2 regions of the Microbacterium terrae genome follow, and region 2 is predicted to be linked to the other one. Evidence: predicted binding sites of a transcription regulator. Region 2 holds the regulator's gene; the other holds the start of a gene.
What was found. The regulator LexA, encoded in region 2, represses DNA repair genes until DNA is damaged. The targets are predictions, from matches to a motif close to TCGAACANNTGTTCGA.
Positions count from the first base shown of each region.

Region 1 (6,826 bases), 1.1 Mb from region 2:
GGCGTCACGCTGATGGTCGCCCACGGGATGACCGCGAGATCGGAGTGGAAGATCGCGCCGAGCGACACGTCGTCGCCGGCCACGGCATCCCATGGCTCACGGGCGAACTCCTCGGTGAGGTCGCGCACCTGTGCGGGGGCGGTCTTGATGAATACGTCCTGCACGTTGACGAGGAGCTGGCCGAGGCCCTTCTTGCCCACCAGGCGCGGGAAGGTCGCCGCGAGGTCGTTCTCGTCGAAGTCGGGGGCGTGATGCCACGGGACGAGGCGGGCGCCGGATGCCGCGACCCGGCCGGCGAACGCGTGTCCGGTGTAGATGCGCACGTCGTGCCCGCGCGCGACCAGCGCCGCGGCCACGGCGCTCACCGGCTGCACGTGCCCCGTGAACGGCATCGCAGAGAACAGGAACCGTGCCATGGCGACCTCCGGTCTTCACGAGCATGATCCCGCATCCGCTGATACTTCGGGGGTTCCCCTTCGGCGGGTGCTCCTGCCACAATGGGAGTCCGGGTATTTGTTAAGACGATTACCTAATTACCCGGACGCCACCCGCAACCGAAGGAGCTTGTGTTGTCCCCCCGAACCCCAGCCCTCGCGGTCGCGCTCACCGGAATGCTCGTCGCCGGTGTCTTCGCGGCCACACCCGCCGTCGCCGAGACAGGCGACGCCACCCCCACCACCACGATCAACGGCTACCGCAACGTCGGCTACTACGGCCAATGGCGCGCGACCGGAGAGGCGCAGGCCACCGTCAAGCGCGTCTTCGTCGACTCGGGTCAGGCGGCGAACCTGACCCACATCAACTACTCGTTCGGCAACATCGCCGGCGACCAGGCGGCTCTCGACACGGCCCGTGCCGCCGGCGTGCAGGGGCTCGACGGGGTCGAGCCGTACACGTGCTTCATCTCGGACTCGGCAGCCCCCGGCCCCGGTCAGACCGACGTCGCCGGCGACGCCGACAGCGACTTCGTCCACGCGTTCACCGCAGCTCAGTCTGTGCTCGGCATCGCCGACGGTGCCGCCAAGAAGCAGAAGCTGGCGGGCAACTTCAACCAGCTCAAGCAGCTCAAGCGTCTGTACCCCGAGCTGAAGATCAACGTGTCGCTCGGCGGATGGTCGTGGTCGAAGTCGTTCTCGAAGGCGGTCGCGACGCCCGAGCTGCGGTCCGACCTCGCCGAGTCCTGCATCGATCTGTACATCCGCGGCGATCTGCCCGTGGTCGACGGCCGGGGTGGCGCGGGCGTCGCCGCCGGCATCTTCGACGGCTTCGACCTCGACTGGGAGTGGCCGGGCGCACCCGACTGGGCCCAGGAGGTCGGAAACAGCGTCGACCCCGTGAATGACAAGGCGAACTTCATCGCGTTCGCCGCCGAACTGCGCGCGCAGCTCGATGCCGTCGAGACCGAGACCGGTGCCGACTACGAGATCTCGGCCTTCCTGCCCGCCGGTCCCACCCAGATCAACGCGGGCGGCTGGAACACCCCCGAGCTGTGGGCGAGCCTCGACTACGGCAACCTGCAGGGCTACGACCTGTGGGGCTCGTGGACGCCCGAGACCGGTCACCAGGGCAACATCTACGGCGACCCCGCCCACAACTGGGGTCTCGGCCTCGACACCGTCGTCGCCTCGTACGTGAACGCGGGCGTCGAGCCGTCGAAGCTCAACCTCGGCCTCGCCGCCTACGGGCAGGGGTGGAACGACGCCCAGCCCGAGCCCTGGACCACATCAGGCGGCGGCTTCGGCCAGCTCACCTGGGACCAGCTCGCCGGGCGCGACCTCGAGGTGCACCACGAGTACACCGCCGACGGCCGGTTCAACGCGACGTGGGCGTTCGACGCGGCGACCTCGCAGTTCTGGTCGCTCGACGACGAGGTCGCCGTGGCCGAGAAGACCGCCTGGGCCATCGCGCAGGGGCTCGGCGGCGTCGACTTCTGGGAGGTCGGCAACGACCGCGACGGCGACCTGTCCGCGGTGTCGGCGAACGCCCTGCGCGCCGCCGCTGCCGGTCCGGTCGCCGGCGACGAGGCGTCGGTGTGCGCATCGACGACGGATGCCGCCTCCACGCCGTGGAACGCCACGGTGACCTACCGCGCCGGAGACCTCGCATTCCTCGACGGGCGGGTGTTCGAAGCGCAGTGGTACGCGAAGGGCGATGCGCCCGGTGCATCCGTCCACGGCCCGTGGGCCACGCTCACCGTCTGCGGTGTCGCGGCCGGAACGGTGCAGGAGTGGTACGCCGACACGATCTACACGAAGGGCGACCGGGTCGTGCACGGCGGCGTCACCTACACCGCGAAGTGGTGGACGCGGAACCAGGAGCCGGGTGGCAAGAACGGGCCCTGGCAGCGCTGAGCCGGGGGCGGCGCGGACGCGGGTGCACTTCGGGTGCCCGCGTCCGCGTCCGCGTGCTCGGCGCCTGGCCGCCGGGTGTCAGGATGCGGTGCGCGCCGGCTGCTGCGCGCGAGGGCTGTGGATGATGCCGACCACGATGCGCTGCGTCGTGCGAGGATGCGACGGACCGACTCCGTTGCGGATGCCGGCACCCGCGCACACCGCCGCGGCCGCAGACCGCGACATGACCGACCCGTGACCGGAGCACAGTGACGACCCAGGAGAGCCCCGACGCGCTCGCCGACCTCGGCGAGCTGATGCGCGACGAGCAGGACTACGGCGACGCCGGCGGTGCTGCCGATCCGGTGGCGCGGCGACGCCGCCGACGTGGCTGGCTCATCGCGGCGGCCATCGTGCTCGCGATCGTGCTCGGCTGCGGCGGATACGTCGCCTGGGCGACCAGCGCGGCGCTCCCCGACCCCGAGGGGTCGATGTCGGCACCGCGTGCCCCAGAACCGGAGCCGGTCGCACTCACGCTTCCGTCCGACGGGGCATCCGCGCTGTGGGTGACCGGCGCGGAGGAGTACCTCGGCGCTGAGGAGCCCGGCATCTGGGCGGTGAGCGGCCCAGATGGTGCGCGACCGATCGCGAGCATCGCGAAGATCGTCACCGCTCTCGTGGTGCTCGACGCGCATCCGCTCTCCGGCGACGACCCGGGGCCGACGCTCTTCTTCGACCGCGCCGACCACAAGCTGTACGACAAGTACTACGTCATGGACGTGACGATCGCCCCGATGCCGATCGGCAGTTCGATGTCGCTGCGCGATGCGCTCGCGACGATGCTGATCCCGTCTGCCAGCAACTACGCCGAGGCGATCGCCGAGTGGGCCTTCGGGTCGCAGTGGGCGTACACAGAAGCAGCGCGGCGATGGCTCGACGAGAACGGCCTCGGCGACACGGCGATCGTGGATGCGACCGGCGTCGACGCCCGGAACACCAGCACCCCGACCGACCTCGTCGTGCTGGGCAGGCTCGCGGCCGCGAACCCGGTGATCGCCGAGATCGCTGCGACGTCGGAGATGTCGGTGCCCGGCGCCGGCCGCATCGCGACCACCAACACCCTTCTCGGCACGGCGGGTGTCACGGGCCTCAAGACCGGCAACCTCGGCGAGAGCGGGTCGAACCTGCTCTACACGGCGACGATCGACGTCGGCGCGGCCGAACCGCTGTCGATGGTCGGAGTGGTGCTCGGAGGATCGTCGAAGGATGCCGTCAACGCCAGCGTGACCGCGCTGATCGAGAGCGTCCAGTCGGGGTTCCGGATGGTCTCCGTCGGCACCGGGGGCACGACGGTCGGGGAGTTCACCGTTCCGTGGGGCGACTCGGTCGACGTAGTACTCGGGGAGGGCGCCTCGATCTTCGTCTGGTCGGACACGCCGATCACCGTGGAGCTCGAGACGACGACCCCGACGTCGTGGGATGACGGGGCGGTCGTCGGCACCGTCACCTGGACATCCGGTCCGAACAGCGTCTCGGTGCCCATCGAGATCGCGGGCACGCTCGATGAGCCGACCGACTGGTGGCGGCTGACCCACCCGACGCTGTTGGGCTGACCCGTCACGGCCTGTCGGCCGGGCCTGGCGCGCCTCAGAACAGTCGCGGCGGGGCTGCGGCCGGTGGGGTGGCGGGCACGCGCATCGCTGTCGCTCGTCCGCGTGACGTCGTCACGATTCCCGCGGCGCGCGCGTCGGCCCGCGCCGCGAGCCCGGCGACGGGCGTGCCGCGCGGATGGTCGTCTTCCGCGCGACCGTCGAGCCCGTGCACGCGCAGCAGCGGGCGCACGCGTTTCGCGAGCCAGGTGCGATAGCCCTTGGGTGCCGTCGCAGAGGCTCCGGGGTACAGGCCGCGGTACGACGACACCAGCTCGGGGTGGTGCTGTTCGAGCCACTGCAGGAACCACTGTTTGGCCCCCGGGCGCAGGTGGAGGGCGCCGTACACGACGCGCACCGCGCCCGCCTCGCGGATGCGGGTGAGAGCGTGGTCGATCATCGCGATCGAGTCGGTGAGGTGGGGGAGGATCGGCATGAGGAAGACCGTCACGGCGAAGCCCGCCTCGGTCGCAGCGCGCACCGTCTCGAGTCGCGCCGTTGCGGACGGCGTGCCGGGTTCGACGGCGTGCTGCAGGGCGTCGTCGAAGATCGCGATCGACATCGCCAGCGACACGTCGACGCGCTCGGCGGCGCGGGCGAGCTGCGGAAGATCGCGGCGCAGCAGCGTGCCCTTCGTGAGGATGGAGAACGGCGTGCCGCTCTCGGCCAGCACGTCGATGATCCCGGGCATCAGGCGGTACCTGCCTTCCGCACGCTGATAGGGATCGGTGTTGGTTCCGAGCATCACGGGCTCGTGCATCCACGTGCCCTTGCGCAGCTCCTTCTGCAGTACCTCGGCCACGTTCACCTTGACGATCACCTGGGTGTCGAAGTCGCGCCCGGCATCGAGCTCGAGGTACTCGTGCGTCCCGCGGGCATAGCAGTATACGCATGCATGACTGCATCCGCGGTACGGGTTCACCGTCCAGTCGAAGGGCATTGCCGAGGCGCCCGGAACATGGTTCAGCGCGGTGCGCGCGAGCACCTCGTGAAAGGTGACGCCGGCGAACTCGGGGGTCGTCACCGAGCGCACCAGGCCGCTGAGATGTTCGAGGCCGGGCAGGGCGGCGGCATCCGTTACTCCCAGCTCTTGACCCTGCCAACGCATGTGAACATACGAACAGATGTTCTAAACAATGTCAAGAGCGGTGCCTTCTGAATAGAACATCGAGCGCTCGTGCCGTCAGGCGCTAGGCTCGTCGGCAGTGACACGGGGTGCCGCCCGCGTAGTCGCGATTGCGACGGGTGGCTGAGAACACACCCGTCGAACCTGATCTAGTTCGAACTAGCGAAGGGATGTCGCAATGCGCGATCGCCTGTCCATCGACCCTTCCCACTCTCCGGCGAGACCGCGGATCCCCCGCGTGCTCAGCATCGCCGGGAGCGATCCGTCCGGCGGCGCCGGAATCCAGGCCGACCTCAAATCGATCTCCGCCGTCGGCGGCTACGGCATGGCGGTGATCACGGCGCTCACAGCGCAGAACACCCGCGGTGTCAGCGCGGTGCACGTGCCGCCGGTGGAGTTCCTCACGGACCAGCTCGACGCGATCGCCGAAGACATCGCGATAGATGCGGTGAAGCTCGGGATGCTCGCGAACGCCGACGTGATCCGCGCCGTCGGGGCGTGGCTCGACCGCACCCGGCCGCCGGTCGTGGTGCTCGATCCGGTGATGGTGTCGACCAGCGGTCATCGCCTGCTCGACGCCGATGCCGAGGAGGCGATGATGCAGCTGCTGCCGCTCGCCGACCTCGTGACCCCGAACGTGGCCGAACTCGCGGTGCTCGCCGGCGGCGCTCCCGCCGAGACGTGGGACGAGGTGCTCGCGCAGGCCGAGGCGGTATCGGCGCGGCACGGTGTGCGGGTGCTCGCGAAGGGCGGTCATCTCGCCGGCGACGACGCGCCCGACGCGCTGGTGGACGCGGCATCGGGTGAGGCGTGGATGTTCGCGGGGTCGCGCATCGCGACCACCTCGACGCACGGCACCGGATGCTCGCTCTCGTCGGCCGTCGCCACGCTGCGGGTGTCGTGCGGCGACTGGGCGCCCGCGATCGACGAGGCTCGGCAGTGGCTGCGCGAGTCGCTGCGCCACGGCGACGAGCTGGAGGTCGGCGGCGGACACGGCCCGGTGCATCACTTCTCCGGGCTCTGGGCACGTGGCGGGGTGCAGACCGCGCCGACCGCTGCCGAGGTCGAGGCCGACTGGTGGAATGAGATCGCCGATGTGCGCGCCGGCATCGACGACCTGCCGTTCATCCGCGCGCTCGCCGACGGCACGCTCGGGCGCGAGCCCTTCCTCAGCTACATCGCGCAGGACGCGCTCTATCTGCGCGACTACGCGCGTGTTCTCGCCGAGGCTGCGCGGCTGGCGCCCGACTCGGCCGCGCAGGCGTTCTGGGCGCAGTCCGCGCACGGGTGCATCATCGGCGAGCTCGAGCTGCACCGGGAGCGCCTGGGTGGGCACGACGGCGTGCCTGCACGGGCGGATGCCACCACCACCGCCTACCTCGACCACCTGCTCGCGACCGCCGCGCGCGGCGACTACGCCACCCTCACGGCGGCGGTGCTGCCCTGCTACTGGCTGTACACCGACCTCGGCGTGCGTCTGGCCGACGGACACTTCGGCTCGCGCCCGCAGGACGCAGACCACCCGTACGCGTCGTGGCTCATCACGTACGCCGACCCCGCCTTCGCCGATGCGACGCGGCAGGCGATCGACATCGCCACGGGTCTGGCGGCAGCGGCGACGCCCGAGGCGCGCGCGCGGATGCTCGCCGCGTTCCGTCGGTCGGCCGAGCTCGAACTCGCGTTCTTCGACGTGCCGCTCGGGCTCACGAGTGCCGGCGACC
Region 1 covers NZ_JAFDSS010000001.1:2,977,289-2,984,114, reverse strand. The annotation lists gene JOD63_RS13645 (nucleotide disphospho-sugar-binding domain-containing protein) at 1-416, opposite strand, end outside; gene JOD63_RS13640 (glycosyl hydrolase family 18 protein) at 570-2,351, shown strand; gene JOD63_RS13635 (hypothetical protein) at 2,430-2,576, opposite strand; gene JOD63_RS13630 (D-alanyl-D-alanine carboxypeptidase family protein) at 2,600-3,943, shown strand; gene JOD63_RS13625 (Rv2578c family radical SAM protein) at 3,978-5,087, opposite strand; TPP riboswitch at 5,181-5,293, shown strand; gene JOD63_RS13620 (bifunctional hydroxymethylpyrimidine kinase/phosphomethylpyrimidine kinase) at 5,284-6,826, shown strand, end outside.
Region 1: the regulator LexA is predicted to act here: its motif matches at 5,096-5,111, upstream of JOD63_RS13625 (Rv2578c family radical SAM protein).

Region 2 (6,826 bases):
GTGCCGCTCGCGCACCTCACCTGCGTCGGCAGCACCTACGCCCAGGCGAACGCGCTCATCCGCGAGTTCCTCGACGCCGGCATCACGAGCTTCCTCGCGCTGCGCGGCGACCCGCCGGAAGGCGTCAGCGAAGACGAGGTCTTCCTCGGCGACCTCGAGAGCGCCGCGCAGCTCGCCCAGCTGATCGACCGCGTGCAGGCCGAGCGGTCGCCGTACATCGAGCGCGACATCCCGGGCGTCCCCGGCGCCGCGCGGGTGGAAGGCCGACGCAAGGCCGACATCGCCGTCGCGGCGTTCCCGAACGGCCACCCGCGGTCGCGGCATCCGCGCGATCACATCGACGCGCTGCTCGCCAAGCAGGCGGCCGGGGCGACGCTCGCGATCACCCAGCTGTTCTTCCACGCCGACGACTACCTGAGCTTCGTCGCGAAGTGCCGTGCGGCCGGGGTGACCATCCCGATCCTCCCCGGCATCATGCCGATCACCTCGCCTGCGCGGCTGCGCCGCACCCTCGAACTCAGCGGCGAGAAGCTGCCCAGCGATCTCGCGATCGCCCTCGAGGTGGAGCCGACCGCGCACGGTCAGCGCGAGATCGGCATCGCGCACGCGGCGGCGCTCGCCCGAGCCGTCGTCGACGGCGGCGCCCCCGGGGTGCACCTCTACGCCTTCAACAACCACGACACGGTCCTCGCGGTGCTCCGCGAGGCGGGCATCCTCAGCCTCGAACAGGAGCGCACAGGGTGACCCTCACCGCCGTTCCCTTCCCGCGCGGCACGGCGGGCTGAAGGACCCGCGGCTGTGGCGCGATCGTCCCGTCGCCGAGCACCCTCGTCGCAGCCGCGCGCGCGGAGCGCGAGACGACCTGCGCCTAGCCCGTCGCGCCGCCCTTCGGGGCGCGCCCCTTCGCTGTACCGGATGCCGGGGACTCAGGGGCCTCGGCATCCGCCGTCTCTGCGGCGCCGGACTCCGTGTCAGCGGGAGCCGCAGCCGCGTGCTGGGCCGCGGTCGGCTCGAGAAGGTCATCGGGCAGCGGCAGCGTGTCGCCCGCCGTGTCGTCGCCCGGCGTCGTGACGATGACCGTCGCGTCTACGGGCTCCGCGGCGGCGACGTCGGCGTCCTCGACGATCGTCACGGCCTCGTCGGGGCGCACCTGCACGAGCTCCGTCAGCCACCAGACGACCAGCCACACGATCACGACGAGGAACACGTCGGCGAGCGACAGCGGCCGCAGCAGGATCAGCCAGAGCACCGCGAGCACGGCGAGCACGACGCGCACGAGCACGCGCTGCGCATACATCCACGCGCCGAAGCCGCCGGTGTCGAGGCCGTGGCCGCGTACCGAGCCGCGCAGGCCCGAGTTGACAGACGCGACCCCGTCGCGCGTGGCGCGAGCGCCGCGCCAGCGGCCGGAGAGCCAGCCGATGACGATGAGCAGCAGGCCGAGCACGATGAAGACGGTCGCCGTGTCGCGCATGTCGCCCGTGACCTGCTGGTAGATCGAGGCGAGGGCGGCCGACGAGACGCCGAGGTTCGGGGCGCTGAGAGCGAGCACCGATCCCGCGATCGCCAGGGCGATCGACAGCACGCCCGCCCCGACCGTGATGCCCACGCCGGTGCCCAGGAGCGCCGTCGACCGGCGACGCGCGATGAGGATGCCCGCGAGGAAGAGCACCAGGGCGATGACGGGCATCCACCAGCCGGCGGCGACGGCGAGGTTGTAGACGGTGCCGACGATGGCGAGCGCGTCGCTCTGCGCGACGACGATGGTCTTCTCGATGACCGGGATCGATGAAGCGAAGCCGATGCCGCGGTCGATGAGCCGCTCCTTGACCTCTTCGATGATGGGGGCGAGCTGGATGCCGAGTTCGCCGCCGTCGCCGATGACGACGGCCCCGTTCGCCGTTCCGCCGGCGGCCACGGCCTCGAGGGCGCGGTGGCTGGCACGCAGCGTCGTCTCCCACACATCGGCGAAGGCGTCGGACTCGACGAGCCTGGTCACAGTCGTGTCGACGAGCCCCTGCAGTCCCTGTGCCGCGGGCGCGCGGAGCAGCTCGAGCGCGTCGAGGGCGCGCGGCGGGAGGTCGAGCCCCTGCAGCCCGTCGAACAGGTCGTCGGTGACGCCCTCGAGGTCGATCGACTCGTCGATCGCGGTCGTCACCTGATCGGCGACGAGCGCCTGCACGTGCGGGTCGTCGGCGAGGGGCGCGAACGTCTCGACGAAGCGCGTCTCGTCGACGAGTTCGAGCCGGGCCCACGCCGTGACGATCGACACGGGCACGAGGATCGTCGCGATGACGATGCACAGCGCGGAGAGGAACGCCCGCCAGCGGCTGCCGGCGGCCTTGGCGCGCTGGGGCGCCGTGGGAGACGCCTCGCCCGCGGTGAGTCGGGCGTTCTCAGCCTCGAGTTCGCGGATGCGGGCCGCGAGGGCGGCATTGTCGGCGAGGGGCTGCGTAGGGGCGGCGGCATCCGTCATGGCGCCATTGTGGCGCACATCGGGCGCTCCGTGCACCGGCCCCGCGGTCAGACGGCGCGCAGGATCGCGACGACCTTGCCGAGAACGGTCGCATCGTCGCCCAGGATCGGCTCGAAAGCCGAGTTGCGGGGGAGCAGCCAGGTGTGGCCGTCGCGCTGGCGGAACGTCTTGACGGTGGCTTCGCCGTCGAGCATGGCGGCGACGATGTCGCCGTTCTCCGCGGTGGGCTGCGAGCGGACCACGACCCAGTCGCCGTCGCAGATCGCGGCGTCGATCATCGACTCGCCCGACACCTTGAGCATGAACAGGTCGCCCTTGCCGACGAGCTGACGGGGGAGGGGGAACACCTCTTCGACGTGCTGGTCGGCCGTGATGGGCACGCCGGCGGCGATGCGGCCGACGAGGGGCACCAGCGCGGCGTCGCCGACGGCGGGGGCGGTGTCGGCCGGATTCTCGACCGAGGCGCCCGGGAGGTCGATGAGCACCTCCATCGCACGGGTCTTGCCGGCGTCGCGCCGCAGGTAGCCGCTCAGCTCGAGCTGGTTGAGCTGATGGGTGACGCTCGAGAGCGACTTGAGGCCCACTGCGTCGCCGATCTCGCGCATGCTCGGCGGGTAGCCGTGCCGCGCGATCGAGCGCTGGATGACCTCGAGGATCGCCAGCTGCTTGTCGCTGAGGCTCTTGCGCCGCCGCGTCTGCGGCTTCTCACGCCCGCCGGTGTCGCTCATGTGCCGCTCCTGTCGGATGGACCGGACCTCGGCCGGCTGCACCGGTATTCGAATGTCGGAGGTCCGTGGTGTGGTTCTCGTGTCGAAACCGTATCCGATTCGGATGCCGGCATCGCGGACCCGCTCCGCGTGTCGTGTTCGATCAACCGACCTCGGTTTCGATGCTTGACACCCTACAGACTCGAAGATACATTCGGAAGAGAAGTTCGCATCGGCCACTCCCGGCCGAGCGGCCGATGCGAACCTCTCACCACCAGAGGAGGAGCCATGACCGCGATCGCCGTCACCGCACCCACGTTCCGCACCACGGCGCCGACCCTGCGCAGCCCGCGCACGCGGCTGCGCCTCACGCTGCGCGGACGCCGCGTGCTCGCACTCCTCGCCGCGCTGCCGGCGGTCATCGCCCTCAGCGCCGCGGTGATCAGCGGCGGCGCCGCGATCGCCACCCGCGACGCGGGAGCCGTCGCGGGCACGTTCACCACGGTGACCGTCGGCGTGGGCGACACGCTCTGGTCGATCGCCGAAGAGGTCGCGCCTCAGGCCGACCCCCGCGATGTCGTCGACGCGATCGTGCGTCTGAACGCCCTTGACGGGGCGACTCTTCTCGTCGGCGACCAGGTCGCCCTCCCGCTCGAGTACGCGCCCAGCGCCGAGAAGTGACGTCTGCACGGCGTCCTCGGCGACGAGCCGCATGCGACCGCTCGCTCTACGATGGGTGAGGTGACCGCCCGCCTGGAAGACCTGCCGATTCGTGACGATCTGCGCGGTATGACGCCGTACGGCGCGCCGCAGGTGCCGCTCCCGATCGCCCTCAACGTCAACGAGAACACCCACCCCGTTCCGCAGGAGGTGGCCGACGACATCGTCGACTCGATCGCGCGGGCCCTCCGTGAGGTGAACCGGTACCCCGACCGCGAGTTCACCGAACTCCGCGAGGGGTTCGCCGACTATCTGGGCCACGGGCTGACCCGTGAGCAGGTGTGGGCCGCGAACGGCTCGAACGAGGTGCTCCAGCACGTGCTGCAGGCTTTCGCCGGCCCCGGACGCACGGCCTTCGGCTTCGCGCCGACGTACTCGATGTATCCGCTGCTGGCGCGCGCCACCGGGGCGGACTGGATCGCCGGTCACCGGGCCGCCGACTACACGGTGTCGGCGCAGAGCGCTGCCGAGCAGGTCGCCGACGCGGCGCCCGATGTGGTGTTCCTCTGCGCGCCGAACAATCCGACCGGCACCCCGCTCGGCCTCGACGTGATCGAGGCCGTGTACGACGCAACCGACGGTGTCGTGGTCGTCGACGAGGCGTACTTCGAGTTCGCGCCCCGTGAGGAGCGCTCGGCGCTCACCCTGCTTGCGGGGCGCGAGCGGCTTGTCGTGTCGCGCACCATGAGCAAGGCGTTCGCGTTCGCGGGGGCGCGCGTGGGCTACCTCGCCGCCGACCCTGCCGTGATCGACGCACTCCGCCTCGTGCGCCTGCCCTACCACCTGAGCGCACTCACGCAGGCGGCGGCCTCTGCGGCGCTGCGGCACGCTCCGACGATGCTGCGCATGGTCGACGACATCGTGCAGCAGCGTGACCGCATCTCGGCGACGCTCGAAGCGCTGGGGTACACGCCGCACGACTCCTGGACCAACTTCGTGCTCTTCGGCGACGTCGACGATCCCGCGGCGACCTGGCGCGCGTTGTACGACCGAGGAGTGCTCATCCGCGATGTCGGCATCCCGCACCACCTGCGTGTGACGGCCGGCACCGAGGCGGAGTCGACGGCGTTCCTCGAGGCACTCGCGTCGATAGACTCGCAGGCATGACCGCCGCACCCCGCACCGCGTCGCTCCGGCGCGCGACGAGCGAGTCCACCGTCGAGCTCGAGCTCGACCTCGACGGCACCGGGCGCAGTCGCATCGACAGCACGGTGCCCTTCTTCGACCACATGCTCACCGCGTTCGCCAAGCACTCGCTCACCGACCTCACGGTGCGCGCGTCAGGTGACACCGACATCGATGCGCACCACACCGTCGAGGACATCTCGATCGTGCTCGGCCAGGCGATCCGCGAGGCCCTCGGCGACAAGGCCGGCATCTCGCGGTACGGCGACGCGCTGGTGCCGCTCGACGAAGCGCTCGCGCAGGCCGTCGTCGACATCAGCGGGCGGCCTTACCTCGTGCATGAGGGCGAGCCGGCCGGGTTCGAGCACCACCTCATCGGCGGCCACTTCACCGGGTCGCTCGTGCGCCACACCTTCGAGGCGATCTCGTTCAACGCGGCGCTCACGGTGCACGTGCGCGTGCTGTCGGGGCGCGATCCGCACCACATCGCGGAGGCCGAGTACAAGGCGTTCGCGCGAGCCTTCCGTCAGGCGAAGGCTCTCGACCCGCTCGTCGAGGGGATCCCGAGCACCAAGGGCGCGCTATGACCGCGGGCGGCTCGAAGCCGCTCGTCGCCGTGCTCGACTACGGCTCCGGCAACGTGCACTCGGCCGTGAAGGCGCTGATCGCCGCAGGCGCCGATGCCCGGCTCACAGCGGATCGCGGACTCGTGATGGATGCCGACGGACTGCTCGTCCCCGGCGTCGGGGCGTTCCGTGCCGTGGCAGAGGCGCTCAAAGCGAGTCGCGGTGACGAGCTGATCGGCCGTCGCCTCGCCGGCGGCCGGCCGGTGCTCGGCATCTGCGTCGGCATGCAGGTGCTCTTCGAGCGCGGCGTGGAACGCGGCGTCGACACCGAAGGACTCGGGGAGTGGCCGGGCGTCGTCACCGAGCTCGATGCGCCGGTGCTGCCTCACATGGGCTGGAACACCGTCGACGCCGGCGAGGGCACGCGCCTGTTCCGCGGCGTCGAGGATGAGCGGTTCTACTTCGTCCACTCCTACGGCGCCCAGTCGTGGCCGATGGAGGCCCAGCGGCCCTTCGCCGAGCCGGTGCTCACCTGGTGCACCTACGGCGAGCCCTTCCTCGCCGCGGTCGAGAACGGTCCGCTCACGGCGACCCAGTTCCACCCCGAGAAGTCGGGCGACGCCGGAATACGGCTTCTCACGAATTGGCTCGACGGGCTCGGCACGGCTACCCTCTGAACTCGTGCCATCCCACGGGGCGATCGTCCTCGTGATCTGCCCGCACGAGGAGCCATGAACGATTTCGCGTCAACGCCCGAACTGATCCTGCTGCCCGCCGTCGACGTCGCCGACGGCAAGGCGGTGCGTCTCACCCAGGGTGAGGCGGGAACCGAGACCAGCTACGGCGATCCCGTCGACGCGGCCCTCGACTTCGCACGCCAGGGCGCGCAGTGGATCCACCTCGTCGACCTCGATGCGGCCTTCGGCCGTGGCAGCAACGCCGGCATCCTCCGCAAGGTGATCAAGCAGGTCAAGGGCGTTCAGGTCGAGCTGTCGGGCGGCATCCGCGACGACCGCACCCTCGAGGCGGCGCTCGAGAGCGGTGCTGCGCGCATCAACCTCGGCACCGCCGCACTCGAGAACCCCGAGTGGGCTGCCGACGTGATCGGCCGGTACGGCGACGTGATCGCTGTCGGTCTCGACGTGCGCGGCACGACGCTCGCCGCGCGCGGCTGGACTCGCGAGGGCGGCGACCTGTGGACGGTGCTCGACCGGCTCGAGTCGGCGGGCTGC
Region 2 covers NZ_JAFDSS010000001.1:1,841,723-1,848,548, reverse strand. The annotation lists gene JOD63_RS08595 (methylenetetrahydrofolate reductase) at 1-744, shown strand, start outside; gene JOD63_RS08590 (hypothetical protein) at 869-2,476, opposite strand; gene lexA (transcriptional repressor LexA) at 2,524-3,204, opposite strand; gene JOD63_RS08580 (LysM peptidoglycan-binding domain-containing protein) at 3,472-3,864, shown strand; gene JOD63_RS08575 (histidinol-phosphate transaminase) at 3,916-5,010, shown strand; gene hisB (imidazoleglycerol-phosphate dehydratase HisB) at 5,007-5,615, shown strand; gene hisH (imidazole glycerol phosphate synthase subunit HisH) at 5,612-6,271, shown strand; gene priA (bifunctional 1-(5-phosphoribosyl)-5-((5-phosphoribosylamino)methylideneamino)imidazole-4-carboxamide isomerase/phosphoribosylanthranilate isomerase PriA) at 6,326-6,826, shown strand, end outside.